DNA from 3 places in the Peribacillus sedimenti genome. Region 2 is predicted to be linked to each of the others. Evidence: riboswitches for the same ligand, from Rfam matches in the RefSeq annotation. Region 2 holds a riboswitch; each other region holds the start of a gene.

Region 1 (11,225 bases), 490 kb from region 2:
TGGCCAATTGATAAAAAACCTTTTATTCCTTCTGAGCTCAACGCAGCTATTGATCAATTAATCTACAATCTTGAATTGTATCAGAAAGAATATGGCGGCTTGGAAGGAGATTGGGATATTCAAAATATGATGTATGATACAAACAACAAAAAAATCGTGAATGTTGATTTAGAAGGTTTCTTTCTCTACCGAAACAATGAGTTAGAAACCCAATTGGATTTTATTAAAGAAAATTTACATGGTTTACAAAAAGCTATTAACGAATATAACTTTGATTAATCATTTCCATATTCAGAAAGAGCTATGAATTAGAGCCAACAACCTTGAGAAATAATTTTTGGATTTGTGATTTACCTTTTTGGTTATTGAAAATGCACTCAAATAACCCTGAAGCTTGTCTGCCCCGTTTATCTTCTTTAAAAACGGAATTGTATTTTCAGAAGTGTGTGACGCCATATTTGGCTACCAGATGAATTTTCATACATATAAAATACGAAGTGTATTTCACATACTGTTTTTTCTTAAATACTTCTTTTGCTATCGAAAATATGTCGTAAGTTCAAGAAAAATAAAATATAATTAGCTATTGCTTTTTAAATTTTTTATGATAATATAAAGGAGCATTAATTTGGAAGGCTAATAAAATATATCTGGGTCTTTCCAAGCAGATAATTTTTTGACCACTTCCTTAGGAAGTTAAGGCCATACGGACAGCCGGGTCAAATGCCGATTGGCAACTTTAGTTGCCTTATTGATTGAGTTAAAAGCTCAAATTTTATAAGTTGGTTACTTTACAACCAGTGCATATGCACATCAACTTGTGAAACGGTCAATAAGAGTGGAAAAAGTAATTATTTGCTATATAGACTCTGATCCTATAGATATATTTTATTAATATTTGAGAGTATTCCGCCATATACAGGATTTTTTATGGTGAGTGTATTCATACGACTGTTTGTCCTGGATATACTTATGCTTTTTTAATATTGATGATTATCTAAAGCAAGTGTTGTGCGCAATTATGCGTTTCTTTACACTTGCTTTTTTTTGCGTAAAAAATTTGCTTGAGGATTTATTGATCTTTTTGCACTCGGATGTAACAGTCATTAGGCTGGTTTGCAATCCCTTGTTTTACTAAATAACGTACAGATAGGAGATAGGGTAATGGGAAAAGCACTTATTATCGGCGCTGGCGGAGTAGCATCGGTTGCCGTCCACAAATGTGTCCAAAACAGTGAAGTATTTGAAGAAATTTGCATCGCTAGCCGTACAAAATCAAAATGTGATGAGTTGAAAGCCAAATTAGATGGCGGCAAGACAAAAATTACAACTGCCCAAGTCGATGCAAATAATGTTGATGAGCTAATCGCTTTAATTGAAGAAGTAAAGCCTGATATCGTCATGAACCTTGCTTTGCCATACCAGGATCTAACAATCATGGATGCTTGCCTTGCAACCAAGACGCATTACATGGATACAGCAAACTATGAGCCGGAAGATACTGCAAAATTCGAATATAAATGGCAATGGGAATACCGCGAGCGTTTTGAAAAAGCCGGAATTACAGCTCTTTTAGGCAGCGGCTTTGATCCGGGTGTAACAGGTGTCTTTTCTGCTTATGCATTGAAGCATTACTTTGATGAGATTGAATACATCGACATTCTTGACTGTAACGGCGGAGACCATGGATATCCATTTGCAACAAACTTCAACCCTGAAATCAATATCCGTGAAGTTTCAGCTAACGGAAGATATTGGGAAAACGGCGAGTGGATTGAAACAGAACCAATGGAAATCAAGCGTGTTTATAACTTCCCTGAAGTTGGCGAGAAGGATATGTATTTGCTATACCATGAAGAGCTTGAATCTCTTGCACAAAACATGCCTGGACTTAAGCGTATTCGTTTCTTCATGACATTTGGCCAAAGCTATCTGACTCATCTAAAAGCCCTTGAAAATGTAGGAATGACTTCCATCGAACCAATTGAATTCGAAGGAAAACAAATCATTCCACTGCAATTCTTGAAGGCGGTATTGCCAGATCCAGCAACACTGGGGCCTCGTACAGTTGGTAAAACAAACATCGGCTGTATCTTTAAAGGGAAAAAAGACGGCAAAGATAAAACATATTATGTATACAATGTATGTAATCACCAAGAATGCTATACAGAAGTTGGTTCTCAAGCAATCTCTTATACAACAGGTGTTCCTGCCATGATCGGAGCCGCAATGATCATGACTGGTAAGTGGAACAAAGCGGGCGTATACAATATTGAAGAATTTGATCCAGATCCATTCATGGAAGAGTTAAATAAATGGGGACTTCCATGGGTAGAAGATTTTAATCCAGTGCTTGTTGATGATGAGTCCGCACAAGAAAAAAAATCGGAGCTAGTTCGCTAAAATGCGGTTTGAAGAATTACCTACACCATGCTATGTAGTCGATGAGGAACTCATCGAAAAAAATCTAAAGATCCTGAATGGCGTTATGCAGCGTACAGGAGCGAAGATTGTATTAGCACAAAAAGCGTTTTCTATGACAACAATGTACCCCCTAATTGGAAAATATTTAAGCGGCACAACGGCGAGCGGTTTATTCGAAGCTCGCCTGGGTCACGAGGAAATGGGCAAAGAAAATCACGTCTTTGCCCCTGCCTATCGTGAAGATGAAATAGATGAAATTATATCCATCTGTGACCATATCATCTTTAATTCCTTCTCACAGCTGGAAAAATATAAAGATAAGGCTCTAAAAGCTGGCAGGAAAGTAGGATTGCGCATCAATCCCGAATGCTCCACCCAAGAAGGACATGAAATCTATGACCCGTGTTCACCAGGTTCCAGATTCGGTGTAAAACAGGAAGATTTTCGTCCTGATATGCTAGAAGGTATCTCAGGCCTTCACTTCCACACCCTTTGTCAGCAAAACTCGGATGATTTAGAGACTACTTTAAATGCAGTGGAAGAAAGGTTCGGACAATGGCTGCCACAAATGGAATGGATCAACTTTGGCGGTGGCCACCATATAACAAGAGAAGATTATGATATTCCAAGACTTGAAGCTTGTATTAAAAGAATGCAGGATAAATATGGTTTAGAGGTATATCTGGAGCCGGGTGAAGCCATTGCACTCAATGCTGGCTATTTAATCACGTCCGTTCTAGATACTCATAAGAATGGAATTGACATTGCCATTCTTGATACATCCGCCACCTGCCATATGCCGGATGTACTGGAAATGCCATATCGCCCCCCTCTTTTTGAATCAGGCGAAGCAGGAGAGAAGTCATTTACCTATCGGCTTGGCGGACAGACCTGCCTAACAGGCGATGTAATAGGAGATTATTCTTTCGATCAGCCATTAAAGAGCGGCGATAGATTAGTGTTTGGTGATATGGCGATTTATACTATGGTGAAAACCAACACATTTAACGGTATGGCATTGCCTGCCATAGCAGTACGGGATAAGACTGGTAATTGTAAGGTTGTACGTGAATTCGGCTATCAAGATTTTAAGGTAAGACTTGCTTAAAAGACTGTTAATTTCATAACACCTTGATTGTAAATATCAACAGCATGTAAAGTTAAAAAACCAGATTCTGAAAGAGGAATCTGGTTTTTCTTATGGAAAATTGTATATTCAAGTACTTCCTACAAACACTATATTTCGGAATTTTTATACTATATTCCAGGCACTATTTGATATTAATCTCTAGTATGCGTCACAACTAATGCTTAGGTTTCAAAGACATCTTTCAATTTCTATAATATCTATAAAACACTAACAGCTATGGGTTGCTGGTGTTCAGTATATCCGCTTTCACAAAAACGGCAGTTCGTGCATGAGCATCTGCGGGTCGCTTCTTGTTACGGTTTCATTGTCTGCCAGCTGCCTACATGATGCACGGCTACTCCACCGTATCCGCTTGTTCCCGCATAAAAACTTTTTACTTTGGCCAGCTCCTGATTCATATATGCTTCCCCTTCCTCAAAAAAGGAAAGCATTCCACCCTCATTAGTCTGGTCTGTTTCCACACCTATGACTGCCTGTTTATTATATTTTGCTGCAAAAGCTATTTCATTTTTGACAAGGTCAATGATCAGTGGAGCAGAATCCCGATATGCCATGATTGTAATGCTGCTCGTATTTCCTATAACCCATTCAGCAAGATTTCCTTTTCCATATGTGTTTTTAAAGGAAATTTCATCAAACCAGAATGGCAAGTCCGCTTCCAGTTGAAGAGACAAAGAAGCTGTACTGTTTTTTGCCTTTATTATTAGTGTTTGATAGGCTTTTACGGTTGAAGCTTGATTCGTTGACCAGCCGCTATATAAATAAGGTTCCACATCTAAATGGACACCTGTAAATTTCTGGATAGAAGAAGCTGCATTTTGATAAGTCTTCAGCCAATTCATTAATTGATCTAAACTTGTAGAGCCGGTGGGACCCACCCAGCTGGGCGCACCGTCTAATGCGTAAATCATCATTCCTTTGCCAGATGCTTTCTCAATAAAACTTTGGTAAACAGTGAGAGGGATGTCACGGTCAATTTGCAAATAGACCTTATCGACGTTCTTCTCTTCTAGAAATGCAATGGTTCCTGCTTCATCATCAACAATCATCCAAGGGTTCCAAAGCCATGTAGCCTGTGTTTCAGGTACCGAGGCTTTAGCGCTCCATCCAAAATTCCCCGCAAAACAGAACAAAAAGAAAACTGCTGCCATTACTAGTTTTTTCACCTTATGCCCTCCACTCTGACAGCCACGGCTCGCAGAATGGAACCTGGCAACCTGACGGCCATACACAAGAAATTGTGCTTAGGCTCACGGCTTTGCGTCCTTCCCTTTCGAAGAAGTTTGCCTTTTTCAGAATAATTTTTTTATATTATACAACATTTTATTTGATTAAGGATTAAAAAATTGTAATTTTAATAAAATCATGAAAATATACCAAAAAAATGAAGATAACAAGTTGATAAATACTAACTTCTAGTTACTATCCATCCTTTATAACGCAATCCTTTTCTATAAATAATTTTCACATATGCTTAAGATAGTTAAAATAGGAATCAAAATGACGTTTTTAGAAAAGATGATACACAGAAAAAAGGCTGTCAATTTTGACAGCCTTCCCGTTTGTTCCTCAATATGGATCAGCTTCGTGACCTTTCTTCGCCGCATCTTCTGTTGCTTTGTTTGCGGCTAATGAACTTTGTCCATATTTAGATTTCCCTGCTTCCCGTCCTGGAATTTGATTTTCTGCGTTGATTTCCTCAATTTCTTTCATTTTCATTTCGATGCCTTCCCTTACACGACGGCCATACTCTTCATCAGCTTGTGTAAAGTGTTCCACCATAGCATCCTGAATTTTTTTATCACATACCGCTAGTGCCGCGGACAGATTCTTAATCAATTCATCGCGCTCCCAATCCTCGAAACTTCGGTACGTTTCGCCTGCTTGACCATAATTATTAGGGCGATCAATTGGTGCACTCATTGCCGCCGCATTATACGTTGGCCGGTGCTGTGGACGTTCTTCTTTATTTGCTTCCTGATAGCCGCCTAGCGTGGATGGCTCATAGTTGATATGCGGATTATCTCCGGACTCTTTCGGGTCACGGATATCCATTTGGCCGCGGTGCTGGTTCGTACGGACAGGTGCTTTCGGCGCGTTGACAGGCAGTTTTAAGTAGTTCGCTCCTACACGGTAGCGCTGCGTATCAGAATAAGAGAAGGTACGGCCTTGCAGCATCTTATCATCCGAAAAGTCCATTCCGTCGACGAGAACTCCTGTTCCGAATGCTGCTTGCTCAATCTCTGCATGGTAATCAACCGGATTGCGGTCTAACACCATCCGTCCGACAGGAAGCCACGGGAATTTATCTTCCGGCCATAATTTTGTATCATCAAGCGGATCAAAATCGAGTTCCGAATGGTAATCATCCTCCATGATCTGTACAAAGAGCTCCCATTCCGGATATTCCCCTCGTTCAATCGCTTCATACAAATCCTGTGTCGCATGGCTGACGTTCTTCGCTTGAATAGCATCAGCATCTTCCTGTGTTAAGTTGCGAATGCCTTGCTTCGGTTCCCAGTGGTACTTCACTAGTACAGCTTCACCTTTGTCATTTACCCACTTATAAGTATTAACCCCAGAACCCTGCATATGGCGGTATGTTGCTGGTATGCCCCATGGAGAGAACAGGAATGTGATCATATGTGTCGCCTCAGGCGTGCGTGAAACAAAATCAAACATCCGTTGCGGATGCGGCACATTTGAAGCCGGATCCACTTTAAACGCGTGAATCATGTCAGGGAACTTCATGGCATCACGGATAAAGAATATCTTAAGGTTGTTACCCACCAAATCCCAGTTGCCCTCTTCCGTATACATTTTTACTGCAAATCCACGCGGATCACGGGCTGTCTCTGGCGAATCTTTCGCCCCAGCCACCGTAGAGAAACGAACCATTAACGGGGTTTTCTTACCGGCACCTGAAAATACTTTTGCTCGGGTATATTTCTCCACTGGTTCATCTCCAACTTTTCCATATGTTTCAAAATAACCGAATGCCCCCGCTCCCCTTGCGTGTACAACTCGCTCAGGTACCTCTTCGCGGTCGAAATGGGAAATCTTTTCTATGAAGTGATAATTCTCAAGTGTAGCTGGACCACGGTTTCCAATTGTACGGATATTCTGGTTATCCGGTACTGGATGGCCCTGTCTGGTTGTCAATGTTTCCCGTTCAACTTCTTGGTCTTTTGAAGCATTCTTATCCCGATTTTCCGTCAAAATGAAAAACCTCCTCATAATTAGTCAAAATGACTTTACCCGCTTTTACTAAACATCATGCAATATTTTTCCTATTAATTTATATTTTTCTTATCTTTTACAGTTTAAAGTAGACTATTATTGTTATAATTTTTGACATAACCATCTTATAATAGATTTATTCCTTAGTATTTTCCATATAGATTCTGGTGTCATGGGTTTAAAACGGTTCGATGGGATAAAGGTAAATGAGGTGTAACACTGGTGCTATTTATTTGATGATCGCGGACATGAGTATTTGATAAGACCTTTCTTCTAATAACTCTTTAACATTTGCAGAAACCTCGTAAACTATTCATTCAATCTCCCAGTTTCTGAAAGATCTATCAATCAATATATTCCCTTTTTCTTTTATATCCATATTCTATAAACCATATTTCCCTCCATATTGCATACAATAAAAGACATGTTTTATAAACATGTCTTTCTCACAGTTACTTATGGTACGGTTCCCCCCGGTTTATCCTGAACGCTCGATAGATCTGTTCCACTAATATCAGCCTCATGAGCTGGTGGGGGAAGGTCATCTTTGAGAATGACAAGGTATCGTCTGCCCGATTCATTACTTCTTTGCTCAATCCAAGCGAACCTCCAATAATGAATGCAACCTTACTTTTCCCGTAGGTGGCCAATTTATCTATCGTTTCCGCTAGTTCCTCTGAGGATTTCATTTTCCCTTCGATGGCCAGTGCGACTACATGTGTGTCTCCACTTATTCTTGCAAGAATCCTTTCTCCTTCCTTTTGTTTTATTTGCTCCATTTCAATATCGCTTAATGTTTCTGGTGCTTTTTCATCAGATAATTCAATGATCTCAACTTTAGCGTAAGCACCTAATCTCTTTAGATACTCATCAATACCTTGTTTGAGATACTTTTCTTTCAGTTTCCCTACGGTTATAATCGTTATGTTCATGTTTATCCTCACTTTACAAACAGGTTACGAACAATTTACAAACATGTTATCCACAGAAGTTATCCACATGTCCACATTTTCTATCCACATCTTGTAGGCGAATATTAGTTCTCTACCATATATACAGCATGATTTTCGCAGTATTCACAGGCTGTTGATAACTGTTTTCCCTCGGGAATTTTGTTTAAGATAGGGAAAGTTTCCTTCTCATCCACTACTGTATCCAAGGCTAATTCAACATGTTCATTACAACAATATATCATTCTTCTGCACTCCGTTCTTTTACATCCATTTATTATGCTGAGTTGTCCACAAATGTGTAATATCATTATTTTTTATCCGACGAATCCTATTTATCCCCAATAGTATCCTATCACCAAATAAAAAAGCAGGAAAGCATTGCTTCCTGCCAAATTGGAACCAAGACATAAAATACATGGTCTTAGGGGTATTGATTATGGACATTATGTTTACATGGTTTCCCCGGATAGCTTGACTGTTACATTTTGTTGTTTGCCAGCCCGGTAGAATGTAATTTTTACATCCTGGCCTACCTTCTTTTTATTATATAAGTACTTTCGCAAATCAACGACATCTTTAATGTCCTCATCATCCATTTTAACGATGACATCAAATTCTTTCAGACCTGCTTTTCCAGCTGGAGAATTAGGTTCTACGCCGGTAATCGCTACTCCTGAAGTTACCTTCTCAGGAAGCTTCAGTGTATTGCGCTGGTGATATTGAGATATTTCCTCGACAGAAGCTAAGCTTACACCCATGTAAGGGCGTTTAACTTTTCCATATTGCTCTATATCAGAGATAATGGGCCGTGCTGATTCGATTGGAATGGACAGGCCGATTCCTTCCACTGCCTCCTGTGCAATTTTCATAGAGTTAATGCCAACTACCTGGCCAGCTAAATTAACGAGTGCCCCTCCGCTATTTCCCGGATTGATTGCTGCATCTGTCTGGATAACCTCAGCATTCCAGTCGACTTGCCCGTCTTCATTAATATCCACTTCAATAGTCCGTTGAAGTCCGGAGACGATGCCTTGTGTGACTGACCCCGAGAACTGCAGCCCCAGAGGGTTACCAATTGCAATGACTGGTTCACCTGGCTTAAGTGCCGAGGAATCCCCGAATTCAGCCACTGTTTTTATTTTATTTCCATCCACTTCAACTACTGCTAAATCTGTTAGAGGATCGCTGCCTTTCGCTTTGGCAGGAAGCTTTGTTCCATCACTTAGTGTAACTTCCAGTTCACTCGCGCCTTCGATTACATGATTATTTGTGACAATATAGGCTTTTCCATTTGCTTTTTTGTATACAACACCTGAACCGGTTCCAGCTTCACTGCCCTGCTGATCCCAAAAATCAGTACGCTGGATATTCGTAATTCCTACGACTGCATCTCCAGCTTTATCGACTGCCTTCGTAACTGCCGTATTCACATCCAGTGTCAGGTTCTGTTTGACATGTTCTTGGTTTTCGTTATTTTCACCGTTGATATTATTAGTAATGCCTGAGTCATTGTTATTTCCTCCCAATCCTAACTTAGGAAATACGGTAAGAACGAGTAAAGCACCAATAATTAGCCCTGCCAGCGCAGCAAGGAAATAGCCTCCGCGGTTTCCTTTATATCTCCTATTCTGGTTTTCATAACCCTGATCATAGTAGCCCAAAACAAGCCCACCCTCTCTGTAGAAAGTATATAAATAGCCAACTTATAGTGTTTATTTATACCCCTTATTATACTCATCCAAGACAAAATTTCTAAAAAAATGACTTAATTGGCATGTTAAATGGGATATCCAAAGGCAGTATGAAAAAGCCAATAAAAAAGGAATGAAAATTAATTCCCATTCCTTTTTCTATCTATACAGTTATCAATTGCGTAGGCTTCTTTGGATCTGTATCGTACAGAGAAAACTGTTCACCGATCATAATACCCTGCGTTTGCAAGGTTTGTTCAACTGACATGCGGGCCAGGTCTTTCATGTTATTATCCAGGCTTAGATGAGCTAAATAAATTCTTTTGGTCCGATCACCTGCAACCTCGCTCATTGCGATGGCAGCATCCTCGTTGGACACATGGCCCACATCGCTTAAAATCCGCCTCTTGACATTCCACGGATACCTTCCCATACGGAGCATCCCCACATCATGATTGCTCTCGAAAATATAGGAATCGGCATTTTTAATAATACCCTTCATGCGGTCGCTTACATAGCCTGTATCCGTGATTAACACAAGTTTCTGTTCTCCTTGATGAAAACAGTAGAACATAGGCTCTGCGGCATCATGGGAAACCCCAAATGATTCGATATCCAGGCTGCCAAAAGTTTTGACTGTTTCCATATCAAAGGCAAACTTTTGGTCAACTGGTATTTCTCCTATCAAATGCTCCATTGCCTTCCACGTCTTTTCATTGGCATAGATCGGCAGTTTATGTTTTCTCGCCACTACGCCCAGCCCCTTGATGTGGTCACTATGTTCATGTGTCACCAGTATTCCGGACAGCTTGGACATATCTTTCCCAATCTCGGCAAACAAGGCTTCCATTTGCTTGCCGCTAAAGCCGGCATCCACTAAAAAAGAATGATCCTCGGTCTCCAAATAAAAGGCATTTCCCGTACTCCCGCTTGCGAGAACACTAAAATGCATAACCATCCAAACTCACTCCATTAATGTTTTTTCTGTATCTAACTCGATTATCTCTCCATAAAACGCAGTAACATATAAATCTTTCTTTTCATCAAGTACCACCCGCCATGCAGGCGTAAGCAAAATCGAGACGGCATCCGAAGATGGTGGCAGAAGATTATAGTATCCTAGTTCGACTTTGGTCACTTTACTATCGGAAGGAATCTTCCCTGTATTATACAAATTTTCAATTGCTTCAATCGGCCTTAGAATCTCTTCATTTCTATTCATTGGCTGGACGATTTCAAGATAAGTTTGTTCGTAGGAGACAATTTCCTGATTATCATTCAGCATAAGGGTCAGTTTACTTTTAGCGTTATTATAAAGCATCTTATTCTTATAAACCTGATAGTAAACTACCTTGTTATTTTTTCTGTCATATGACCAAATCTTGTAATTGCTGCCGTCAAATATATTATCTTTTATAAAGTTGTCCAGTTCGGCCGAATCGGATGGGTCAAAATCATCGCCTATATTGATGGCTTTTTTGAATTTCCCAGTAAGAGTTGTCTGCCGCTGGATGGATATTTCCTGATTTGCAAGCTTTTTAGTATCTTCTTCAGTAAATATTTTGCTTTCTGCCTGAAGAATGGACTGATTTAATTTCACCTTCGGCAGAGAAGGCAGGGTTATATTATCCTCTTTTAGATTATCCTCAAATGTCGTTTCACTTAGATACCCAAACTCATTGATATCCCTTTTGCTAAGAAACTGAAAGACTAGGAAAATATCAAGCATAAGGAATACCATAATAAATATTGTTTTGGTCTTACTCC
Region 2 (11,225 bases):
AACGATCTCTTAGGGCCGCTCCTCTACCTCAACGATGAAAGCCTTTATACACTGCAAGTTGGGTTGCAGACATTCAAAGGCAGCGTCCAGGTTCAATGGCATTACCTAATGGCAATGAGTGTCATGGTTCTGTTGCCTACACTGATTCTGTTCTTTATCTTCCAAAGATTCTTTATTGAAGGATCCAATATCTCTTCCGGCACGAAGGGATAAGTGCTCAAAAAGCATTGGCTGCACTGGCCAATGCTTTTTGCTTTTTTAATATGAAAAACTAAGCTTCTACCAGAGAAGTCTGTGAAGCGTTTAGAAATGTTTCAATTTCTTCAGCAGGCTGAGATCGTGCGAACAGATATCCCTGGGCAAAATCACAATTCCTCGACTTGAGATATTCTCTCTGTTCCTCGGTTTCCACACCTTCTGCCACGACCTTAAATTGAAGGCTGTGGCCAACGGAAATAATTGCTTTGACAATGGAAGAATCTGAAGTTCCGCTGCCCAGATCCCTGACAAAGGTTTTGTCAATTTTGATAAAATCAACAGGAAGCTGTTTCAGGTAGCTTAACGAAGAATATCCCGTACCAAAGTCATCGAGGGACAAAAATACCCCAAACGTTTTTAGCTCCTTCAGCTTGCTCACAGTGCTCTCGATATCATGAATAGCCACATTTTCTGTAATTTCAAGATTCAGCCAGCCGGGTTCGAGACCGCTTGCCGTAATGATTTTTTTTACTGAGCCAATAAACCGCCTTTCCATAAACTGCCTCGGAGAAATATTAACCGAAACGTGTATCGGTTCAAATCCTTCCTCCTGCCATTTTTTCGCCTGGCGGCACGCTTCAGAAAGCACCCACTCACCAATTGGAACGATGAGGCCAGTCTCTTCAGCTAAAGGAATAAATTCAGCCGGGGATATGACTCCTTGATCGGGACGGTTCCATCTGATTAAAGCTTCAAGCCCCTTTAAACTATTTGTTTTCAGATCTATGATTGGCTGGTAATACAGCTCGAATTCCCCATGCTCGAGGGCTCTTCTCAACTTGGCCTCCATGAGCGCCTGGCCCGCATTCTTTTCGCTCATTTCCTTCATATAAAATTTATACATATTCTTGCCGGCAGCCTTTGCCTGATACATCGCCGTGTCCGCATTCAGGATCAGTTCATCTACATCTGCCCCATCCTCAGGGAACATACTGATCCCGATACTCGGTGTGATATATACCTCCTGCTGGGCTATGCTGAACGGCTGGGACAAGGCCTTTAGAATGCTCTTCGCCACTTCCGATACATGTGTACGCGATAAACCTGGCAGATATATGATAAATTCATCGCCACCCTGTCTTGAAACAGTATCTTTCCCTTCCACACAAGCAGAGAGCCGCTCTGCAACCTGCTGAAGCAGGAGATCCCCAAAGCTATGCCCAAAGGTATCATTAATAACCTTAAACCTGTCTAAATCTAGAAACAGGATGGCCAGGGAAAAATCGAACTGACTTGCCTGCTGTAATACTTTAGCCAGATTCGAATGAAAATAATGGCGGTTTGGCAGTCCAGTCAGGAAATCATGGTATGCCATGTAGTTAATTTTTTCTTCAGCCTGCTTCCGGAACGTGACATCACTAATATAAGCGGCATAGTTGCTTTTTCCTTCAATTTTAGTAATCGTAAATTCTATCGGAAAAGTTTCCTTAGCCTGAAAATACCCCTTGGCAGGGAGTCTTTCTCCTATGTATCGATCAAATTCCAATATGCCAGTGCCTTGTTCAGCGTCGCCCGTTCCAGGAATTTGGATTAGATTGGCCAGCTGTTCACCGATCAATTTCTTCCGCTTGATCCCAAAGGTTACTTCCCCGGCAGAATTAGCTTCGAGAATGATTCCATTTGAATCTATGATAAAGACACAATCCGGTGTCGATTCCAATATGGCCATATTAAATGCCACTTGTTCACTGTACTTTCCATCCAGAAACATACTTCGTATAAGGACCAGCGATAGAATCACCATCACCGAAATAGCTATGGACAGGCCCAGCAACGAATTATTGATAATCAAGGAGGATGTATGATTGCTGTGAAGGGATGAATCATGAAAAATAGCGGCTGACATGCCCAGGTAATGCATGGCCACCACTCCCAATGCCATCACAAGGCTCCCTGCAGCTTTTTGCCTGTCCCACCCGGCACTCACTTTATCACGGAAATAGAAGCTTAGATAAATCGCCAGTATGGAGGAAGCAAATCCCGTAGCCACGGATAAAACTAAAGGTTGGGTACGGTATGTGATATCCACTCCTTCCATCGCTTCCATTCCTGTATAGTGCAGCCCTATAACCCCAAGCCCCATTACAAATCCTCCAAGGCATATTTGCTGTAAAAATACTTGAGGCTGACTGGCTATAATGAGGCATAGGAAGGAACAAACGATACCTATGATCAATGATACCCATAGCAGAGGAATGCTGTAGGTGATGTGGCCAGTCCGATGCGCAGCAAGCATGGCAACAAAATGCATTGCCCAGATACCAAGGCCCATTGAGAGCGCACCGCTGACAAGGCAATAGAACCTGGAGGCACCCTTTGTCTGGCTCACCCTTTTTGTAAGATTAAACGAAGCAAAAGAAGCCATCCAAGCAATGATAAACGAAAACACTACTAAAATAATATTATAGTCTCTCAACATGCGCTTCACCTCTGCATAGTAGTAAACCATTAAAACTATGCCGTTATTGCCCAATAAATAAGGCTATCCCCATAAATGAAGATAGCCACTTTACCGAATATCACTATTGCACAATGAAACGGTAACCCAGCCGTCGTAGTCATCTGACCTTAGACCTGTGGCTTTGCGTCCCCACCTTTCGATGAGTTTGCCTTTTTCGTAATGATGAATTGTTTAAATATTACCATTAACATCCAACTGTGTAAATAATTATTCCTATATTTTACTATTTCAATTTGATTCTTTTGTCACAATAAGACAGCCGTTGTGGTCAGATCAAAGGGTAAAAATCCCTATCACAAATAAATCAATCTCTAATAAGACCAAAACTGTTATGTACATTAAGCCCTTTCTTTCCTAATCTTTATTTTACTTTATAAAAAAGTTTCAAGGCGGGGTACAGCGGGAAAACTTTGATACAGGCTTGCTCGCTGCGCAGCCTTTTTCTATTCCTGCCATAGTTAAACTCTACAAGGTCCAGTTTTTTATTTCTTTATAATGATTGTGATGCATATCCTTATAGAAAGTCCAAACCCCATGAATAGAAAATAACAGCGAAAGAGGGTGATGCATGGTGAAGTCATTGGACAATGGCACACTTGTGGCAGAAAGCTGGCTGGATCTTCAACAAGAGCTCTTTAACTTTCCGGCACATCCCATCCATGGACGCTATCGCTCCCCCTTTGCCTATCGGGGTGTCGATAGCGCAGCATTCAAACTGGCGACCAGCCTGATGAGAATTGAAAACACAGGAATGGAATCCCACCTGCTCCGTAACTTCAATAAATATTCACGGTCCGTGTTAAAAGATAAACACAACGACTGGGAGCTGCTGGCCGTCGCGCAGCATTACGGCCTGCCGACACGCCTCCTTGACTGGTCCTTCTCTCCCTATGTGGCCATGCATTTTGCGACATCCGATATAACCAGATATCGGGAAGACGGGGCAATCTGGTGCCTGGACATCATCAAGGTCCATCAACTATTGCCTCCTATTTTCAAAAAAGCATTGAGCAACGAGGAATCACATATTTTTACTGTTGATATGCTGAAAGACGTCTGCCCCGATTTAAAATGCTTTGATGCAAAAAAGGGAGAAGATGACGACTTTGTCATCTGCCTGGAGCCTCCCTCCATGGAGGAACGTATCGTCAACCAATATGCCCTATTCACAGTGATGACAAATCCAGTCCGAAGGCTTGATGAATGGCTCCACCATTATCCGGATCTTTATAAAAAAATCATCATTCCCGCCTCCCTCAAGTTAGAGGTCAGAGATAAGCTTGACCAGGCCAATATTAACGAGCGAATGATTTATCCAGGCCTGCAGGGTGTCAGTGCCTGGCTAAAAAGATATTGTACCAATATTAAATTAATGAAATTTGAAGATTAATTATAGAAATGGAAGTATAGAAGATGCCGTCCCTTTGCAAAGGCATCTTTTTTGTGGCGGGTCGGAAAGGTTTTGCCATAGAAAATCCAACAGGGGAGCGAGTTTTTATTCTAGTCCCGGTTTATTAACAGCGATAGGCCAGGGACAGGGGAATGAAATACTAGTAAGTTTAACCCTAACGTGAACTGCCCGGAGTAAGTCCGTAAAATGAAAACGAAACAGTCATATATATTCCTTTTTACCTCCCCTGGCTTCCACCACGATAAACAGTGAAAAGGGATTAAGCTCACTTATTTAACCAGAATAAACATTTTTAATTTCCAACTTGAATTCTTCTTTATCTTTTAACAAGACACAGCTGATTCGATACTTTTTCGCTGCGATTATATAAAAATTGTCCGTCATAGCGATAAAGCCATATTTAATTACATAGTTTTATAGATTGCTAGCTGTTTATCATCGTTATTTCCGGTTTTATGAGCGAAACTTTGGATCCGTAGATCGAAATCTTATTTATGCACGATAACTGCCATTTAATGCGTGTATTTCTATTTTTACGATCGAACTTCTGTAACGTTAAATATCACAAACGACTCTCACCCTAAAAAGCAGCTGAACTGAAAATAAATATAACGAGAATGTTCATTCCCGGCCCGTCTCTTTTCTATGAGCACAGGGCTTCTATACCGGGGACCTATTTGGTAAGATGAAGATATTATTCAGGTCAAGCAAACTGTTTGTATGGAGGATAACGATGAAGGTTGTAAATAACGTTACAGAATTAATCGGGGACACACCCGTCGTCAAACTGAATAGGCTGGTTCCGGAGGGAGCCGCGGATGTGTATGTAAAGCTCGAAATGTTTAATCCGTCCCGGAGCGTAAAGGACCGTGCTGCGTATAATATGATCCAGACGGCTGAAGAAGAAGGCTTGATTAAGCCTGGAGACACAATCATTGAACCGACCAGCGGAAATACCGGTATCGGCCTAGCCATGGCTGCTGCAGCAAAAGGCTACAAATCAATCCTGATCATGCCCGATAATATGACGAAAGAAAGAATTAATATATTGAAAGCTTACGGAGCGGATGTAGTACTGACCCCGAGCGATAAAAAAATGCCGGGTGCAATAGAAAAGGCGAAGGAGCTTCAAAAGCAGATTCCAGGAAGCTTTATTCCACAGCAGTTTGAAAATAAAGCAAACCCTGATATTCACCGCCATACGACAGCTTTGGAGATTTTCGACCAGATGGAGGGGAACCTTGATGCATTTGTCGCCACGGCCGGCACCGGGGGAACCATTACCGGGACAGGCGAAAAGCTAAAGGAGCTCATCCCTGGCCTGTACATTGGCGTGGTTGAGCCTAAAGGATCTCCAGTACTTTCCGGAGGCCAGCCTGGAAAGCATATGCTGGTAGGAACAAGTCCAGGCTTTATTCCAAGCATTTTAAATACAGATATTTATGATGAAATTTTTCAAATAACTGACGAAGATGCTATTGATATTTTCCGCAGGCTGGCACGTGAAGAAGGAATATTTGTCGGACCGTCTGCAGGCGCAGCTGTATATGCAGCCATCGAAGTGGCGAAGCGGCTGGGCTCAGGCAAAAGGGTATTATGCATTGCCCCTGACACAGGCGAGAGATACTTAAGCATGGATCTGATCGATTAAATGCAAAACAGGCTGTTCCCTTCCAATAAGGGAACAGCCTGTTTCATTAATCTTTTAAAGTAAAACTAGTTTCCCGGGACGCCCCATCCTAGTACTGACCAAATCTCAGATCCAGCAGAGCGCAATAAAACAATACTTTATGAAAACTTCTGTTAATAGAGCGATTCATACGTTTTTCGAACCAGGGTCTCCGGTTTAATTTCTCTTTTATTCTTTAGGTCCCTTCCACTCCAGCATTCCTCCGGTCATATTCATTATATTATACCCATGTTCCTCTAAAAACTTGGCGGCCTTGGAGCTACGGCCTCCTGAACGGCAAACCATTATATATTCCTTCGATTTATCCAATTCATGCATTCTAAATTCCACCAGCCCAAGGGGGATATGCATGGCAGTAGGGATCTTGCCTTCTTTTACCTCATCCACTTCCCTGACATCGATAATATGAATTGGCTTTTTTTCGTTTAACAGCTGTTCTACTTCCTGTGGTGTGACTTCTTTCATCTTTATGCTCCTCCCTGTTATGACATCCCTGTTCCTATGATCGCCTCACTCTGCTGACCGGAATTCACCTATTAACAAGCGGCTTACCCACCCAAAATACCTCTATATAGTTTGCTTGATTGCCGATTTTTTATATGCATTAAATCTCCAACCTGCCGAGGCCAAAAAAAATAGTCCATCAACTACATGTAGTCAATGAACTCATTACATTCCATGATTCAGGACCCCTTTTTTACAAGGACATTCAGTAATCTCATAGCTGCTGATCGTAAACCCTTTGGATAAAAGATATCGGACACCTAAATTCAACTCCAGCCGGTTGGAAGCAACCACATGCAGTTTCCCTGGAGCAATATCACGGCTATAACGCTTCATATAAGCATAAGGGATATTTGTCGCACCTGGATAGCCAGGTGTTTCATTATAATCTCTTATATCCAATATTGTAATGCCAGAGTTTCCCCTAATATCTGCTGTATTCTGGCATGGTATATTCCTGACTGGATAGTAGCGTCTGTATAAAGCCGGAGCCAGTAAAACAAATATCGTGGTTAAAGTAATAATTTGAAACAAGACACACACCGCCATTACATTTTTTTACACTTAATCTTATACCTTTAAGGGTATAAACACAAGGAGTTTACACCAGTATGCTGACCTGGATAACCTATGTATAATGTTCTTCCTTTCCATATTCAAATCCTGCATCACTTACTTCTTTTGTTCCCGATTCGCGGACGATTGGCATTCATCAGCCGATCTGCAAAGAAAAAAAATACACTCCAAATATAGTGATGATCAGTACCATCATAATTCCCAATAATAAAATGGTTGCCTTTGCCGACCGAAACGTTTGCTGATTAATGCGGCTCGTCTTATCAAAATAGCTCCATAATGCAGCTAAAATGGTCAAAATGCCAGTAATAACAGCTGCCGCCCCAATCAATAATACCAGCATATCAGCAAATCCGCCGGTGGAGCCAGTCACATGCAAATTGATCACTAAAAACCCAATCCCGACAATAGTGATTGCCGTCCTCACCCAGGCGAGAAAGGTTCGCTCATTTGCCAAATGCTGCTGAATATACTTCGTTTCCTGTTCACTTCTAGGAGCTTCCATCATGCATCACATCCCCGGAAAGTACACAATTTAGCTGTTAACCTACGTTGCTTTTTATTTTACCATTTCCAGTCCATATTATCATGGCTGCTGTTTCGCGTATTAATCATTATAAAAAGAACTAGGAAAGAAGTCCGCCGTTTCCCTAATTCTTATAGTGGACAAATCCATTGCTTTTCTCCCCTTTCCTCTTCCAGCTTGATTAGTTCCTCATCAATTAGTTCAACAATCATTTTTGATATCCTGATTCCATATTCCAGGGAAAATTTTTGGAATGTGTCTAAACGATACTGTTCCTCAATATCACTGTTCTGCTTTAATTTCGATATGTTTCGCTCCCTCTCATCCTTGAGCCATTTTCAATCCGTCAACCCATTTTTCACCCCCGAAAAATACTTCTTAAAAAAGCCAAAAAAAATAGCATAGCTATATAGCCATGCATTTTATAAGTTCCGAACCTTTATTTTAGATCTCCCGGTTAAGGGCCGTTTCAAAGGTATATTACTTTCTCTTATCGACGAGGGTATAATCCGGATATTTCTTCGTATAAAGATCGAAAGCCTCTCCGTAGGTGCTGAATTGCAGCCAGCCCCCATCCCTTAGTATTTGGTTGATCCCTTTGAATGTCAGGTCGCCAGATAAATCGGTATAATTAATTCCAAAGGTTTTTGACGGTATATCAATGTTTACCCATATGCTCATGCAAAACTCCCTCCCTTACCTTTCTTGCCGACTTGTACGTATATACCATTGTATACCAATATATATGATGTAGAGCAATATTTTTTCCCAAAATTCAGACAATAGTCGCATGAAAAATTGAATTAAATCACCATCAACCGTTTCTTCCATTTAGGACATCAATACAGAAGACTCTTATATTTTTCTCCTCTTTCCTTTAAAACTGCCTTAGCCTTCAAAGGTAACCAGGTTCAGTCATCATATTCCAACTCCCAACATGACTCTGATGTAACATCTCCTAAAAAAATATACAAATTTAACATATTTTTCACACCGATGTAACATCATATTAATCATGCCAACACACAAAGAAAACGCTTTTTTCAGGGTTTGAAATGAGCCGTTATAAGGTATATAAAGTAATATCACAAAATAGGAGCAGAGTAGTAGCATGATTGATGTTAACGCACCAGATTTCCGGGATTTTTGCGAAAGCACTGCCTCGCATCTCGAAATAGTAAGTCAAGTGACGAATGGAAAAATACGCGGATTGGACAAGCTCGCCTTAAATACTCTTTCACAGAGAAAACGATTGCCTGCAGTTGTGGTGAATGTACTTTTGGTGTATTTCTTCAATACATTTAAAAACAAAGTGTATGACCGAAAAGACTTGGCCAGAGTCTATGACCATTGGGCAAACAAAGGGGTCCAGACGTTCTCCCAGGCAATTGGAATGACCCAGGTTGATATCCATGAAATACTGCAAAAAAAAGCACCTTCTTCCTGAATGTGCTTTATTTATTTGTGGATTGAACTATTTGCCATTCTCATTTAGATAGTAAACCTTTAAAGCTGTTAAAAAAACAGATGCAATCCACTAGCGTCAAACGCGTTTAATTGACCCGCTGCAGTCAGGCCACAAAATAGACATTACAGCCAGGACATGCTCCTTAAAATATTGCAAAGGCTTCAGAGGCTGCTTAAATCATTTGCTGGTAAAGACAGCGACTGTCTAATATTCAGGAACGACAATGATAAATTGCCCGCCATATCCTAATGCAAAATAAACCTGGGGTTCAGATGGTTTAGAGCTATACCATTCAGCACCCACTAATGGTAGCCATAGAACCGATTTGATACGTATGCAAGTATGCTGTCGTTGACTTTACCACCCAGGATTCTGATACGATTCGCCCTCCCTCCCAGTTTCCCCTTTGCAGCATCAGCCTGCCCAGTTTCGCCATATCCTCTGCAAAAAGGGGTAATCCAAACCCGCCAATCACAATTCCTTTGGAATCACAGTGCCACATATACTTATTGATGTCTAAAGGCTTAAATAAATGCTTCTCTGCATATTTTGTCAGTGGCATGCCTGTCGCCATTTTCATGATGGCTGTTAAAACATGTGATGCTCCTGAATCATAGTTCATCTTTTTTCCCGGCTCTTGCAATTAATTCCCTTTCCAGAATGAATTTTACCCAGTTATGACTGTTGATCCTTTTTAAGCCTTTTTTCAAAGACGATTAGATATTCCTGTAATTTTTCATGATTCACTTCTGATTCTCCTATGTCAATAAAGCTATATAACGATTGATTCGACTTCATCACCGGCAAATCCTCCTGCATATTCGGATAGAGCTACGAGACTTTTTTAAAATATCTTAAACTTCAAAAAACATTGCTCTGTCAGAGTTTAATTCGTGTAAAATATTATATAACCATAATTGCTTATATGAGGGGTGAGCCATTGCGAAAACAAAAGTTCAAATTAAGCACAATCATCACTTTTTTTGTATGTTTAGTGGTACTCCTGGCTTTATTAATTACAGAGGCCCTCATAAGCAGGACTGTCAGCGAAAATATTACAAGCAATCTGGAGCATAAGGCGTTAATTGTATCCAGAACCGTCTCAAAATCTAATATAGTAATAGATGGATTGACGAATCATTCAGGTTCGGAAGCCATTCAAAGTTATACCAATGAAATCAAGTCTGCTACCGATGTAATGTTCATTGTAGTAATGGATATGAACGGAATACGCAAGTCACACCCCAACCCTGAGCAAATCGGGAAGCATTTCGTAGGCGGTGACGAAACAAAAGCGCTTAAAGGTAAGGAATATACGTCCCAGTCCCTAGGTACACTGGGAAAGTCGCTTCGCGCCTTCTCGCCGATTTACGATGGAAATCATAAGCAGATTGGGGTTGTTGCTGTCGGAATTTCATCCAAAAATGTTGAGACAGCCCTGCAGCGAAACATGCAAAAATTCTTGATTGGCACCATCATTGGGCTTTTAGTTGGGATTGTCGGGGCTATCCTGCTGGCCAGATATATAAAAAAGATCCTGCTCGGACTTGAGCCGCCAGCCATAGCAAAAATACTGGAAGAACGTAGTACAATGCTGCAATCTGTCCACGAAGGAATCGTAGCAGTCGATGCTTCGTCTACGATCACTCTAGTAAATAAATCCGCCTTGCAAATATTTCAGAGGGCTGGCCTGAAGAACAATCCTGTTGGCATGAAAATTAGTGCTTTCATGCCCTCCTCCAGATTGGAAACAGTCCTCGCGACAGGAGAGTCTGAATTGGATGAACAACAGAATATAAACGGAATATCGATCGTTGTGAATCAGGTCCCTCTTATTGTGAATGGCCAGGTGGTCGGAGCCATTTCCACGTTCCGTGATAAGACAGAAGTCAATCAGTTGGCTGAGCAGCTCACAGGTGTCAAAACTTATGCGGATGCCCTGCGTGCCCAATCCCACGAATTCATGAACAAGCTCCATGTCATATTGGGCATGGTGCGGATGAAGTTTTACGATGAACTGGCTGAATTTATCCATAAGATTGTGGATCACAGAAACCATGAGCTTGAAAGCATTACAAAGCACATCAAGGATCCGGCACTTGCAGGATTCTTAATGGGCAAATTAAGCTATTCCCGTGAAGAAAATGCCGGCTTGTCCATCGTTACCCACAGCATCATCCCGGAGCCGGCAGATCCTGATCTTACCCATGAGCTTGTGACCATCATTGGCAATTTGATTGATAATGCGATTGAAGCGCTAAGGGCATCTAAAGACAAGACAATTGAATTAAGGCTGCGTTACTCCAATAAGCAGCTTGTCATTGATGTGTG
Region 3 (11,225 bases), 830 kb from region 2:
CAGAAAGATAATACCATTTACAAAGGTTATTTAACAATAGGTTACATACATAAATCAGTGAGACAAATATAGCATGCTGCACACACGATCTTAGGTTTTTTAAAGGCCTCCTGTGGCAACATTGTAAAAAGGAAAAAGCCTGCAGACCTGTCTATACGCTAGACACCTTCTGCAAGCTTTTTATTAACGGTTAAAATAGTTTTCCAAACCTTTAGTGATTGCTGAGGCTGCTTTTGTCTGATAGGAACTGGTAGAAACAATCTTCAGCTCAGTCGGGTTTGAAAGGAATCCAAGCTCTACCAAGATGGCCGGATATTTGTTTTCACGAATGACATGGAAATTTCCAATCTGAACTCCTCTGTCATCCAATCCTGTTTGTTTGATAAGCTCTTCCTGGATACACTCAGCGAGTTCACGCTCATTAACATTGGATGCATAGTAGAAAGTATCAATACCGTCCGCACTCGTGCTTGTGCTTGAATTGTAATGGATGCTGATAAATGCGTCGGGCTTATATTGTTCGGCAACGTCCACACGCTCTGATAATGTCAGGTACTCATCGTTGGAACGGGTCATGATGACATTAGCACCCTTTGATTCCAGCATCGCTTCAAGCTTCAGGGCTGTTTCGAGATTCAATTTCTTCTCGACAGCTTTAGCTCCCGGATCCTTTCCGCCATGCCCTGGATCTATGACAATCGTTTGTCCTCTCACACCATTCGTAGGAGCAGTACGCGACAAGTACGGAAGATATGCCCAGCCAGAAACACCTGAACTGGTCGTAACTTTTCCCCAATTTCCGCTTGCTCCGGATACATTCAGCGCGGTACCGGCTTTAACAGCAGTAATGACTGCAGAATCCGTATTGGAGCCAGCCCTTACATTTAACGTGGACGTTTTCACATAGTATTTTACTTCCACATCACTTTTCCTGATATAGGCGGTTTTCGGTACGCCATTGACATACACGGTGGATTGATACCAGCCAGAAGTGAAGGTTTTATATTTTAATACGGCACCCTTGCTATAAGATTTTATTGGCGCTGAGTAAATTGTAGGTTTTGAATACACCTTAATGCTGCCGTTCAGGGCAACCCCTGTTAACGAAACCTGAGGGGATGCTGCGTTTTCTACGTTAGTTTTTCTAATATAGCAGGTGACAGCCTTGCCTTTAATATATACGGTTGACTGATACCAGCCAGACGTAAATGTTTTATATTTCAAAACAGAACCACCGGCATATGACTTCAAGACTGAGGAAGAGGTTGATGCCCTTGAATAAACATTGGTTGTGCTATTGGTTCTTCCAGTCAGCGATTTTTGTGTGGAGACAGCCGTTTCAACATCACTTACTCTTATATAGCATGTGAAGGATTTGCCATTTACATAAACGGCCGATTGATACCAGCTGGAGTTATAAACTTTATATTTTAATAGAGTACCCTGTGTATACTTCTTGAGTACGGTTGATGAAGTGGAAGCCTTGGAATAAACACTCAGGCTACTATTTTTGACAATTCCTGTAACATAGCTGCTGGTCGCTGCTTGTCCATGGATTTCCGTGAAACCATATAGCGGGAGACATGAAAGGAGCAAAACGAAGGCGAGCTTACGGGCAACAGTTTTTGTAAAACGTAACATGATTTCCTCCTATTGTATTTTAGGAAATACATACATGATATATGAAATACTTACAAATCCACCTATATTTCCCCAAGGAATATGTTAACATATTTACCTATATATAAAAGACTAGAAAATAATTCCAAACAGTTACTATTTGACTAGATTGCCCATTGCCACTGGTTTCATAAACCCATATTACAAAACTATTACTTATTTGTTACAAAGTTTACAGGAATAGAAGATTCTATTAGTAAATAAATCCACCATTCTCTTATTTAGTTGATATTACAAACAACAGGACAAAATAATTTTGTAATCGTATTGTAATAATCCAATCTTGCAAGGACGACCTCCCCTAACCATTTAAGGTTTAACTAGAGACGGAAGAGGGTATATAAATCCCTTTTAAAATGGTGATGAAATCAAGCTCCAATAGATGATCAGTATACATCTACACCTATATCAAAGGACCCGAAATAAATGATTTCTATAAAAGGTATTCAATCTTGTATTTCTTAATCTGTTACTATAAGCAGATAGGTGATTAAAAGGAAGTAAAATCTTGTAGGTTCATACGACTTTTGACAGGATTTTGGCGCTAGTTTTTTATTTCCTCTGGGTAAAACTCCTCATTTTGCTGAATTACCCTAGTATTTTAAGCTGATATGTTTAAAATAGATGAGGGTTCAGGAAGAGCCAAGTAATTACAACATCTAGGGGTTGATTTTCATGTTTAAACAATTACTAATTGCAGGTATGCTGATCAGCGGCGGCTTGTTGGCCGGATGTTCGTCTGATGATGCAGCATCAGGAAGCAGCGAATCGAAGGAAGAAGCCAAGCCATCAGAACAGAAGGCAAAGGATAGTGTTCCAGAACCAAAAAAAGATGAGAACGGGAATACTATTTTAGAAGAGCCAGGACAAAAGGCTGAGTCAGAAGAAGCGACTGCCGAATTATTGAACATCAAAAAAGTAAATGAAACAGTAAATATTAAACCTATAAAAGTGACTATCCAGGATATCAAGTTAATAAAACTGACTGACGTATCCAACGATTATGCTCTCAATGTATCGATGGGGTCACAAATAGATTCTGAAGTCTTGGAAAAAGGATTTTCATATATCCAGGTGAAATACACTGCTGAAAACACAGAAGACCGCAATATTGAGTGGTATGATCTCATGAATGTCGTGACCGATAAAGGTGAACAAATAGATGGACAAATGGTAGATTTCATTACTGATGAAGGTGACACAGATTCAGAGTTTATCGGAAAAGTGAAAAAAGAATTTGTGGATGGTTTCGTGGTAAAGAACGCGGATATCAATAAAGTGAAGCTTGTATTCGGTTCTTCAGTAGATTCCAGCACCTATGAAGATATTACCGGAGAACAGACAGTGGAATATTCATTTGAATAAGGGGGAATTCCCCCCTATTTTTTTGTCCCATATGCAATCCAGATTAACAAGGTCCCAACCGTCTACTTAGCGTGTTCTACATACTATTTTCGTCCTCTAGCCTCCCACATATCTTTTATAGATGATTGCGACAAGGCTGACCATCATCAGCAAGAGCCAGATGTAACTTCCAGAAATACGGCGTGTCAATCTCCTGAAAGAGAAATACAACAGGATAAAGACACAAACGAATAGGAGCAAGGCCCAGGCATCAGACATATACTTTCATCCCATTCTCAAAAACGTGCAGGCCACTCATGTTTAACCCTTCCCTTCATACATCCTATATTCTCGACAATCTATAAATTTCATAATAATATTCAAATAATTTATTCGTCCATCGCAAACCGGAAACCTCAGGCAATAAATCCCTATGCTGCCCCCAGTTCAAAATATGGATATCCTGGAGCTCTCTACTGGGGACCGATGCGATCTTTACGGAATTGTAGGCAGGTTTGTGGGCATGAATCAATAACCTTTCAGCCAATTCAATTTCCCTCGACCACACATCTTCAGACGGAGCCATCTCTCCCGCCAGCCTCCCCACAAAAATCCTTATGGAGTCAGCATCATAGTTGGTAAGCCAGCCTTCCTGAGAAAGCTGATTTCCAAAAGTATCCAAGTCTGCTTTGCCTATGTATAATAAAACTTCGTTTCCATATAAGGGATGCTTTCCGTAAATCTGATATAAACCGTAATCAAAATCTCCATGCTTCAATTCTGGGATATCATTTAATGTATATGCGCCATCCCACTGAATCTGTATAATTTGTGTATTAATCGCCGCCATACAATCACCTTTTTCCAATTAAATGTTCATACAAACCGTACAAGCTGATCTAACCTTACTTTGGCTAGGGAAACCGCTGCCTCGATGTATAATTCACCAAATATTCCCAATATCCTTCCTTGTCTATCAACAAGGTGAAAAAATGCTATGTTCTAGTCTATGTTCACATCCTGGTAAACAGGAAATATCCCTCCGGCTGTCAAATCTGTATAGCAAGATTATGAGATCCGGAGGGTACCATGGGAAATTATATCAGGCATGCAAAAGGGGAATTACTGGACATTCTGCAGGCTCAGGATAAAATGCTGTACTTTGTTAAAAATTATCTGCTCGAATTCCATGATTTTGAGGGCGCAAAAACAGGACTGGAAAATTTGCACGGGGAAATGTCCTCCTATTTCATTGAAAAATATGAAGGTGGCAAGCTTCGTGATACTCCCTACTGGTTTTACTTTTTTGAGATATTATCTAACATCACGCACTCTTTGGCCATTTGCCACGCATACCTAAAAGAACCCCGCAAAGCGGCAGAACTCGCGGACCAGGCCACAACCTTCAGCATGATTTTAGGTGCGGAATATCAGGAAAAAATAGAAACGCTCATGCAATTGGTCACCTGGGCTTACCAACACAAGCCCGATGAAACACCATCTCCCCTACTCTATGATTTAGCATGGAAAGAGCAAACTGGAAACATGGAAAAGAAAATCAGGCTCTGCTATAATGCCCTTCGAGTCAGGGCTGATCAACTGGGTTAAGCGAATTGTGTCAAAATTGTTTTAAGGTCTGCCTCAGTTAATTTTCTGATAATTATTCAAAGTCAACCTTCCTGAATGGTTCAGAAGCCATATCTTAACTTTTTGTATTTCGGGTCGATATATGTTGATATCTATTGAATTCTTTTTCAGCAATATTAAAAGGAGCATTATATGTCGTACTCTCGATACGTGTCAAAAATCGACCCTGAAAACACAGGAATGTTTTTTAAGATAAAAAAAGTTGGTGATTCTTTTATACACACATGTTGTGAAGGAGAATTGCTGTATCAATTAGGATTGGTTCCGAACGATGTGGCAGGCAAAGAAATTCACGACTTTTTCCCTCTGGATTTAGCAAAGGCTAAGATAGATTTTTATGAAAAAGCCTGGGCAGGGGAATTTCTGCAATATGAGACCCTTTTCAATGATGTTTGTTATCTGACTACCCTGAGGCCGATATTTCTCCAGGGAATAGTAGTAGAACTAATCGGCACAGCAATTAATATTTCCGATAAAAAAAGTAAAGAGGAAGAACTCCGCCATAAACAGCTGTTGTACCATTCTGTAGTCACAAATATGACAGAAGCAATCTTTATATTAGAAAAAGGCGGAAAAATAACAGTCTTGAACGAAAATGTGGAAAAGCTTACAGGTATTACAACAGGGACATACAACGGGACCACAGCCGCACAATTCGGCATTGAATTTTTTAATGAAGATGGCTCTAAAATGTCCTACAAGGACTGGCCTGGATTCGTCACGATTGATACAGGGAAACCCTGTCATAATGTTATTGCCAGAATTCAACGGAATGAAAAAACAAGATGGTTCAGATTGAATTCAAATCCATTGAACATCTCCGGTGACACCGCAGCCCTTGTATCGTTTTTTGAAATAACGATTGAGAAAGAACAGGAAATCCAGCTTAGAGAATCCTATGCCTTCCAGAAAACATTGCTTGACAACCTCGAAAGCGGAATAATTGCAACCGATCACGAAGGAAAGATTACGTTAATCAACCAAAAAGTGCATCAAATGTTTGCCCTGGAGGAAGATATAGAATTTTATATCGGCAAAAATGCAAAACAGTTCTATGGCTTATGGCAAGAAAAAACGAATACAACGAGCATGATGCCGGATTCTATACCAATTGAAGAAAGAACACAGATTACAAAGGAAATAGATACCACCAGCGGATATACTTTCGAAACCAGCTATATCCCTTTCAATATAGAGGATCGTTTTAGCGGCAATATATTTGAATTCACTGATATAACAGACAGAAAGAAGATGGAAAGAGCCCTGATCCGTGCCAAAGAAGAGGCAGAGAGGGCAAATAAAGCGAAGTCTGAGTTTCTGGCGAAAATGAGTCATGAGCTGCGCACTCCGCTTAGCAGTGTACTCGGGTTTGCTCAACTGTTGGAAATGGATCGTTCATTGAACATAGAGCAGCTAGATTCGGTCCAGGAAATCATCACCGGGGGGCGGCATCTTTTACACCTTATAGATGAGGTACTGGATTTATCAAGAATAGACTCTGGAAAGATTAAAATGGAGCTGTCCATAATTGAATTTTCCAATATCCTCAATGATTGTATCAAGAGTATCCAGCCGCTCGCCATAAGTAAAAACATCAGCGTAAAAAAACATCTGGATGGCTGCCGAAAAGTGTTTGTCAAAGCTGATCCTACTCGCTTAAAACAAGTAATACTAAACCTTCTGTGTAATGCTATAAAATACAATCGCATGAATGGTGAAGTCCTGGTATCCGTTCATTTACATGCTGACAGGCTTGAAGTCCATATTAAAGACACGGGCATTGGAATCCCCAAGGATGAATATCAAAATATTTTTCAGCCATTCTATCGGATTAATGGGACCGGTGAACAAGGGGCCGGAATTGGATTGCCGCTAGTCGAGCAGCTTATGCGATTAATGGATGGCAATGTGGGTGTATCCAGCGTTTTAGGAGAAGGCAGTGATTTCTGGTTTGAGCTAAAAATCGAAGCGATAGCTGAATTGGATGGTAAATCTGGTGTTGAGCATACAGAAACTCAACTAACAAACAGGGAGCTAAAACGTGTTTTATATATCGAGGATACTGAATCAAACATCTATTTAATGAAGCGCGTTTTTAACCTGGAGCCTGGTTATACACTTATAGTGGCTCGTAACGCACAAGAAGGATTGGAATTAGCAAATACAGAAAAGATTGATATCATTCTGTTGGATTTAAACCTGCCTGATATGAGCGGGGAAGAAACGTTCACACTTCTGAAAAAGAATAAAATTGTGGCGGATGTCCCGATCATTGCTTTAAGTGCAGATGCAAGACCTTCTGAGGTTAAAAGGTTAGTACAAAAAGGATTCACACATTATCTCACCAAACCTCTGGATATCGCAGAATTATTACAACTGCTAAATAAACTACAGCCCGTTTACTGAACAAAATGAAAAAAAAGATAACTTATCACAGCATCCTATAGAATTACATCTATAGGGTGTTTTTTGTGGAAAATGAACACTTCTGCACCTCTAAAGTTGAATTGTATTTCTCTCATACTTTATTCGGTTCGCTGCCATCCCACAAAATCTGTTCCCATTTATTAGCAGCCTATATTATAATAAAACCTGAATAATAAAAAAACCAGAGAGAGACCTTTGTCCCTCTCTGCCAATCTATTATTCACCTTGAATTTTTCTGGATCTTAGGGCCAGTGCTCCCAATACGATGAGGAGTGAGCCGGCAATGTAGAAACCTATTCTAGAAGATTCACCTGTTTTTGGAAGAGTGCCGCTTTGCAAGGTAGTATCATCTGATAACGCAGTTCCAGCTGACGTTATATCAGATATTACTTCAGATTGTGGCGCATCCTCTCCATTGTCATTATCAGATCCTAGGTCACCAGGTGACGCTGGTGCTTCTGGATTTTCAATGACCACTTCTTCATCTCCCGGTACAGTCGGAGTTGGTATTTCCGCTCCAGTATCTATCGATGGTTCTGGAATTCCAGTTCCAGGTCCAGCCGGTGGAGTTACTGTGCCAGGATCGGTTCCAGTTCCGGGATCGGTTGGCGGTAAACTTGTTCCAGGGTCAGTTCCTGGATTTGTCGGCGGTAAGCTCGTTCCTGGGTCAGTGCCTGGATTTGTCGGCGGTATGCTCGTTCCAGGATCCGTACCCGGATTTGTCGGTGGTGTGCCTGTTCCTGGGTCAGTGCCCGGATTTGCTGGCGGTGTACATTCACATGGGTCGGTTCCAGTTCCTGGGTCAGCGCTTACATCGCATTCTATTGTAATGACAAGCGTTCCATGCACCAGGCTATAGTGAAACTTATCTGTGTTTGAGAGCGGGAATGTTTTTACTTCCCCATTTATTGTTACCTGTATAGATTGAATTTTGTTAAAATCAACACCGGTCTGCAGGAGAAACTCTAAAACCGCTGTACCAGAATTCAAGTCAATGATTGTTTCATTCTTCAATACCAGCTTAATATTCTGTATAGGTGCTTTGCAGCCATCAAGGATCAGCTTTACTTTGCCAATTATGATGCTCTGTTGATCGTCTGCTGGCGGGATGGCCGGCGGCTCAGTTTCTATCAATCTTGAACACTGCTCGAACCAATAATTGATGGTTCCATTTGCTTCTACACCCACTCGCAGCTCAGCCGGTGTGACGACCAATTCTTTACCCGATAATGTAACAAGCTTGAATGCCTTCACATCGTCTTTTACAAACTCCCCTCCATCCTTCATCTTATATAGAGGAGAACTGCCCGGATTCGATAAAGTGAACCACTTGTCCCCAATCTGTACGGAAACTTCCTTTACTAATTTCGCACATTTTTTAAGATGCAGATGGATTTCGGTAGCTTTGTTCTGATGAGAGCCCTTCTCTGCTTCCCTTGCTTGTTTTTTAGCTTCCCGTTCTGTATGTCTAGCTTGTTCTTCAGCTTCCTGTTTTGCTTGTCTTGCTTTTTCTTTGGCTTCCCGCTCTGCCTGTTTCGCTTTCTGTTTGGCTTCCCATTCTACTTTTCTAGCCTGTTCCTTGATTTCTTGCTCTGTTTGTCTAGATAGCTTCTTTGCTTCTTTCTCTGCTTCCCTGGTTTGTTCTTTTGTTTCCCTTGCTAGTACTTTTGCTTCTTTTTCTAAATCCCGTGCCTGTTCTTTCGCTCCTTTTTGTTCAGATTTTGTTTGTTCTGTGTCATGCTTCTCTATGTCTTGACTTGTTGCTTTTTCTGGATTCGCTTGTGGAGAACTCTCAACTTGCTCTTTCTGTTCCTCAGACCCGGTGACATTTTGTTTATTCGTGGTCGCGTTCAAATCCAGCTCCACTTCCTTCTGTCCATTTTGGCCTGCGCTGTTTTCAGATGCCTTTGCCATCCCTATTGGAAAAACAATACTATAAATCAGTAAGAATGCGATAGATAGCGCATACAACCCTCTAATTCTTGTTTTCTTCAATTCGATACCCCTCCAAAGTAAGTAAGATAAATGATGAATGCATTACCGACCCTCCCTTTACATTTCTTTGCACCACCCCATTTAGGATTGATATTTAATTAAATTAAAGGATAAAATCCTTTAATAAAATCACGACAATAAAAAACGCCACAATTATGCTGATTGTGGCGGTCGGACGATCATAGTTATGAGTATTGCCTGCATAACCTTAGACTCCAGACTTTGCGTCCTATACTTTCGAATAGTTTGCCTTTAACTATGTAAATATATGGTTATATAACTACTTCTTTACAGTAGAGGAAATACCCGGGTTATTGCCTTTATAAACATAAAGCCTCACTTTTTTACAATTTCCATGATAAAAGTAGCAGGCGAAAGTGTCATTAACAGGCAAAATGTGTGTGATGCGGTCGTCCGAACGACCGAAATGTTTGGTATTTCAGAAATATAGACAAATTGCCTTATTTATTTTAGCCTAGAAGGAGAGTAAAACTCAGTACGATTACATGAAAGTATATTAAGGGAGTAAGCCATGGATTTTCAATATGATAAAATACTGCTCCAAATGCTAATGGTTTTATTTCCAATCATCCTTTTCTTAGCACTGGGGGCTGATCGATCTGGAAAACGGGGGAATATTGTTTGGGGGATCGTCTGCGGCTTTACCATGTATTCCAGTATGCTGGTCCCCATTACGATTGACGACGGAATCTTTCTGGATTTACGATTAGTCCCCTGGTTTCTGGCATTTATTTATGGCGGGACATGGATAGGCATCTTTGTCACCATATTTTTCTTCATCATCAGGTTTTTGTTAGGAGGCGTAGGAATGATTCCAGCCTTCATCGTCCTAAGTTTAAGCAGTTTAGTCATGTTTTTTTATAGAGAGAAATATATGGCATGGCCACGGCGTACCAAGATTACATATTCAGCAGCCTACCTGACTATTTCTTCTGCCATGCTGCCCATAATCGGCACGGTCATTCTGCATGACCCATTGACCCCAGTCAAGCTGGTTAGCTACATTTTCTTTGTCATAGCAAATGCGATCATGATCTGGTTTGCGATCTATATGCTGGAATCCCATCAGGAAAAGCTGGATTTAATGGCCGAGATTCAGAGAAATGAAAAATTGTATGTTGCTGGGCAATTGGCCGCAAGCGTTGCCCATGAAATACGAAATCCGATGACAAGCATTAAGGGCTTCCTGCAATTGCTGTCTATATCTAAAAATACTTCTGATGCTGAAAAGGAGTATATAAAAATATCTTTAGAAGAACTAGACCGGGCAAATGAAATTATTTCAGACTATTTATCATTGGGAAAAAACCAATCCAGCAGACAATTCACAACGCTGAATATAGGCGAGGAAGCGAAACGATCCGTAAAGGCCCTATCCTCTTTTTCCAATTATCATGGCGTCCAAATAGCACTTGATATCATCGGCGATATACGAATTTTTGGCATTTCAGGCAGGGTTCAGCAGCTGTTTATCAATATTATAAAAAACGCCATTGAAGCTTCCAAGATTCCTGGAACGGTACAGGTAAAGGTTTTTGCCGAAGACGGAACAGCCATGGTAAGGGTATCCGATAATGGGGAAGGCATGGACAAACAGCAGATCCAGAACCTGGGTTTCCCTTTTTATTCAACCAAGGAAAAAGGGACTGGACTCGGCTTAATGGTAAGCCTGCATATCCTTAAAGAAATGGGCGCAACCTTTAAAGTTACCAGTGAAAAAGGCAAAGGGACACAGTTCTTATTAATGTTTCCGCAAGCATAAATGGCGCTTTTTGTGATCATTATGAAAATGAACAACCTTCCAAAAACAGGAATATTATCGGATTTTGTAGAATAGATAACTCTTAAGTAATATATTGGGGGTATCATAAAGATGTTTTTCAAAAAGACATGCCATTTCTGCAAGAAGAAATTCCGTAAGACTACATTGTATTTTGGGACGTCCAAAATTCATGTATGCGATTTGTGCAAACCTTATGCCGAGAGACGCGCATTCAAAAGGCTATAAAGAGTGTTGTGAGAAGATCATTCGATGAACAAAATCCTTTTTCTTCAAAATAAAGATAAACCACTCATACTCCAGCAAATCAATTCATCTTTAGAAACAAAAA

What was found. Region 2 has a riboswitch for cyclic di-GMP ahead of V1500_RS02465 (EAL domain-containing protein). Riboswitches for the same ligand answer to the same signal wherever they lie in the genome.
Region 1: linked by a shared signal. The riboswitch ahead of V1500_RS24680 (amidase) and the one ahead of V1500_RS02465 (EAL domain-containing protein) in region 2 are both predicted to bind cyclic di-GMP.
Region 3: linked by a shared signal. The riboswitch ahead of V1500_RS23260 (LPXTG cell wall anchor domain-containing protein) and the one ahead of V1500_RS02465 (EAL domain-containing protein) in region 2 are both predicted to bind cyclic di-GMP.

What each region holds. Positions count from the first base shown of each region.
Region 1 covers NZ_CP143547.1:5,072,324-5,083,548, forward strand. The annotation lists gene V1500_RS24665 (hypothetical protein) at 1-279, shown strand, start outside; gene V1500_RS24670 (saccharopine dehydrogenase family protein) at 1,165-2,403, shown strand; gene nspC (carboxynorspermidine decarboxylase) at 2,405-3,532, shown strand; gene V1500_RS24680 (amidase) at 3,868-4,740, opposite strand; cyclic di-GMP riboswitch class I at 4,783-4,872, opposite strand; gene V1500_RS24685 (catalase) at 5,144-6,793, opposite strand; gene rlmH (23S rRNA (pseudouridine(1915)-N(3))-methyltransferase RlmH) at 7,267-7,746, opposite strand; gene V1500_RS24695 (CxxH/CxxC protein) at 7,851-8,009, opposite strand; gene V1500_RS24700 (S1C family serine protease) at 8,217-9,428, opposite strand; gene V1500_RS24705 (MBL fold metallo-hydrolase) at 9,622-10,416, opposite strand; gene V1500_RS24710 (two-component system regulatory protein YycI) at 10,423-11,225, opposite strand, start outside; gene V1500_RS24715 (YycH family regulatory protein) at 11,219-11,225, opposite strand, start outside.
Region 2 covers NZ_CP143547.1:454,266-465,490, reverse strand. The annotation lists gene V1500_RS02470 (carbohydrate ABC transporter permease) at 1-213, shown strand, start outside; gene V1500_RS02465 (EAL domain-containing protein) at 272-2,677, opposite strand; cyclic di-GMP riboswitch class I at 2,795-2,879, opposite strand; gene V1500_RS02460 (FRG domain-containing protein) at 3,288-4,109, shown strand; gene cysK (cysteine synthase A) at 4,864-5,781, shown strand; gene V1500_RS02450 (rhodanese-like domain-containing protein) at 5,989-6,285, opposite strand; gene V1500_RS02445 (sulfurtransferase) at 6,490-6,858, opposite strand; gene V1500_RS02440 (YidH family protein) at 7,037-7,408, opposite strand; gene V1500_RS02435 (hypothetical protein) at 7,907-8,107, opposite strand; gene V1500_RS02430 (hypothetical protein) at 8,538-8,873, shown strand; gene V1500_RS02425 (hypothetical protein) at 9,187-9,516, opposite strand; gene V1500_RS02420 (hypothetical protein) at 9,570-9,695, opposite strand; gene dcuS (DcuS/MalK family sensor histidine kinase) at 9,835-11,225, shown strand, end outside.
Region 3 covers NZ_CP143547.1:4,731,853-4,743,077, forward strand. The annotation lists gene V1500_RS23230 (N-acetylmuramoyl-L-alanine amidase) at 184-1,641, opposite strand; gene V1500_RS23235 (hypothetical protein) at 2,356-3,045, shown strand; gene V1500_RS23240 (hypothetical protein) at 3,142-3,303, opposite strand; gene V1500_RS23245 (hypothetical protein) at 3,368-3,874, opposite strand; gene V1500_RS23250 (hypothetical protein) at 4,114-4,632, shown strand; gene V1500_RS23255 (ATP-binding protein) at 4,804-7,077, shown strand; gene V1500_RS23260 (LPXTG cell wall anchor domain-containing protein) at 7,315-9,093, opposite strand; cyclic di-GMP riboswitch class I at 9,257-9,354, opposite strand; gene V1500_RS23265 (ATP-binding protein) at 9,626-10,876, shown strand; gene V1500_RS23270 (hypothetical protein) at 11,147-11,225, shown strand, end outside.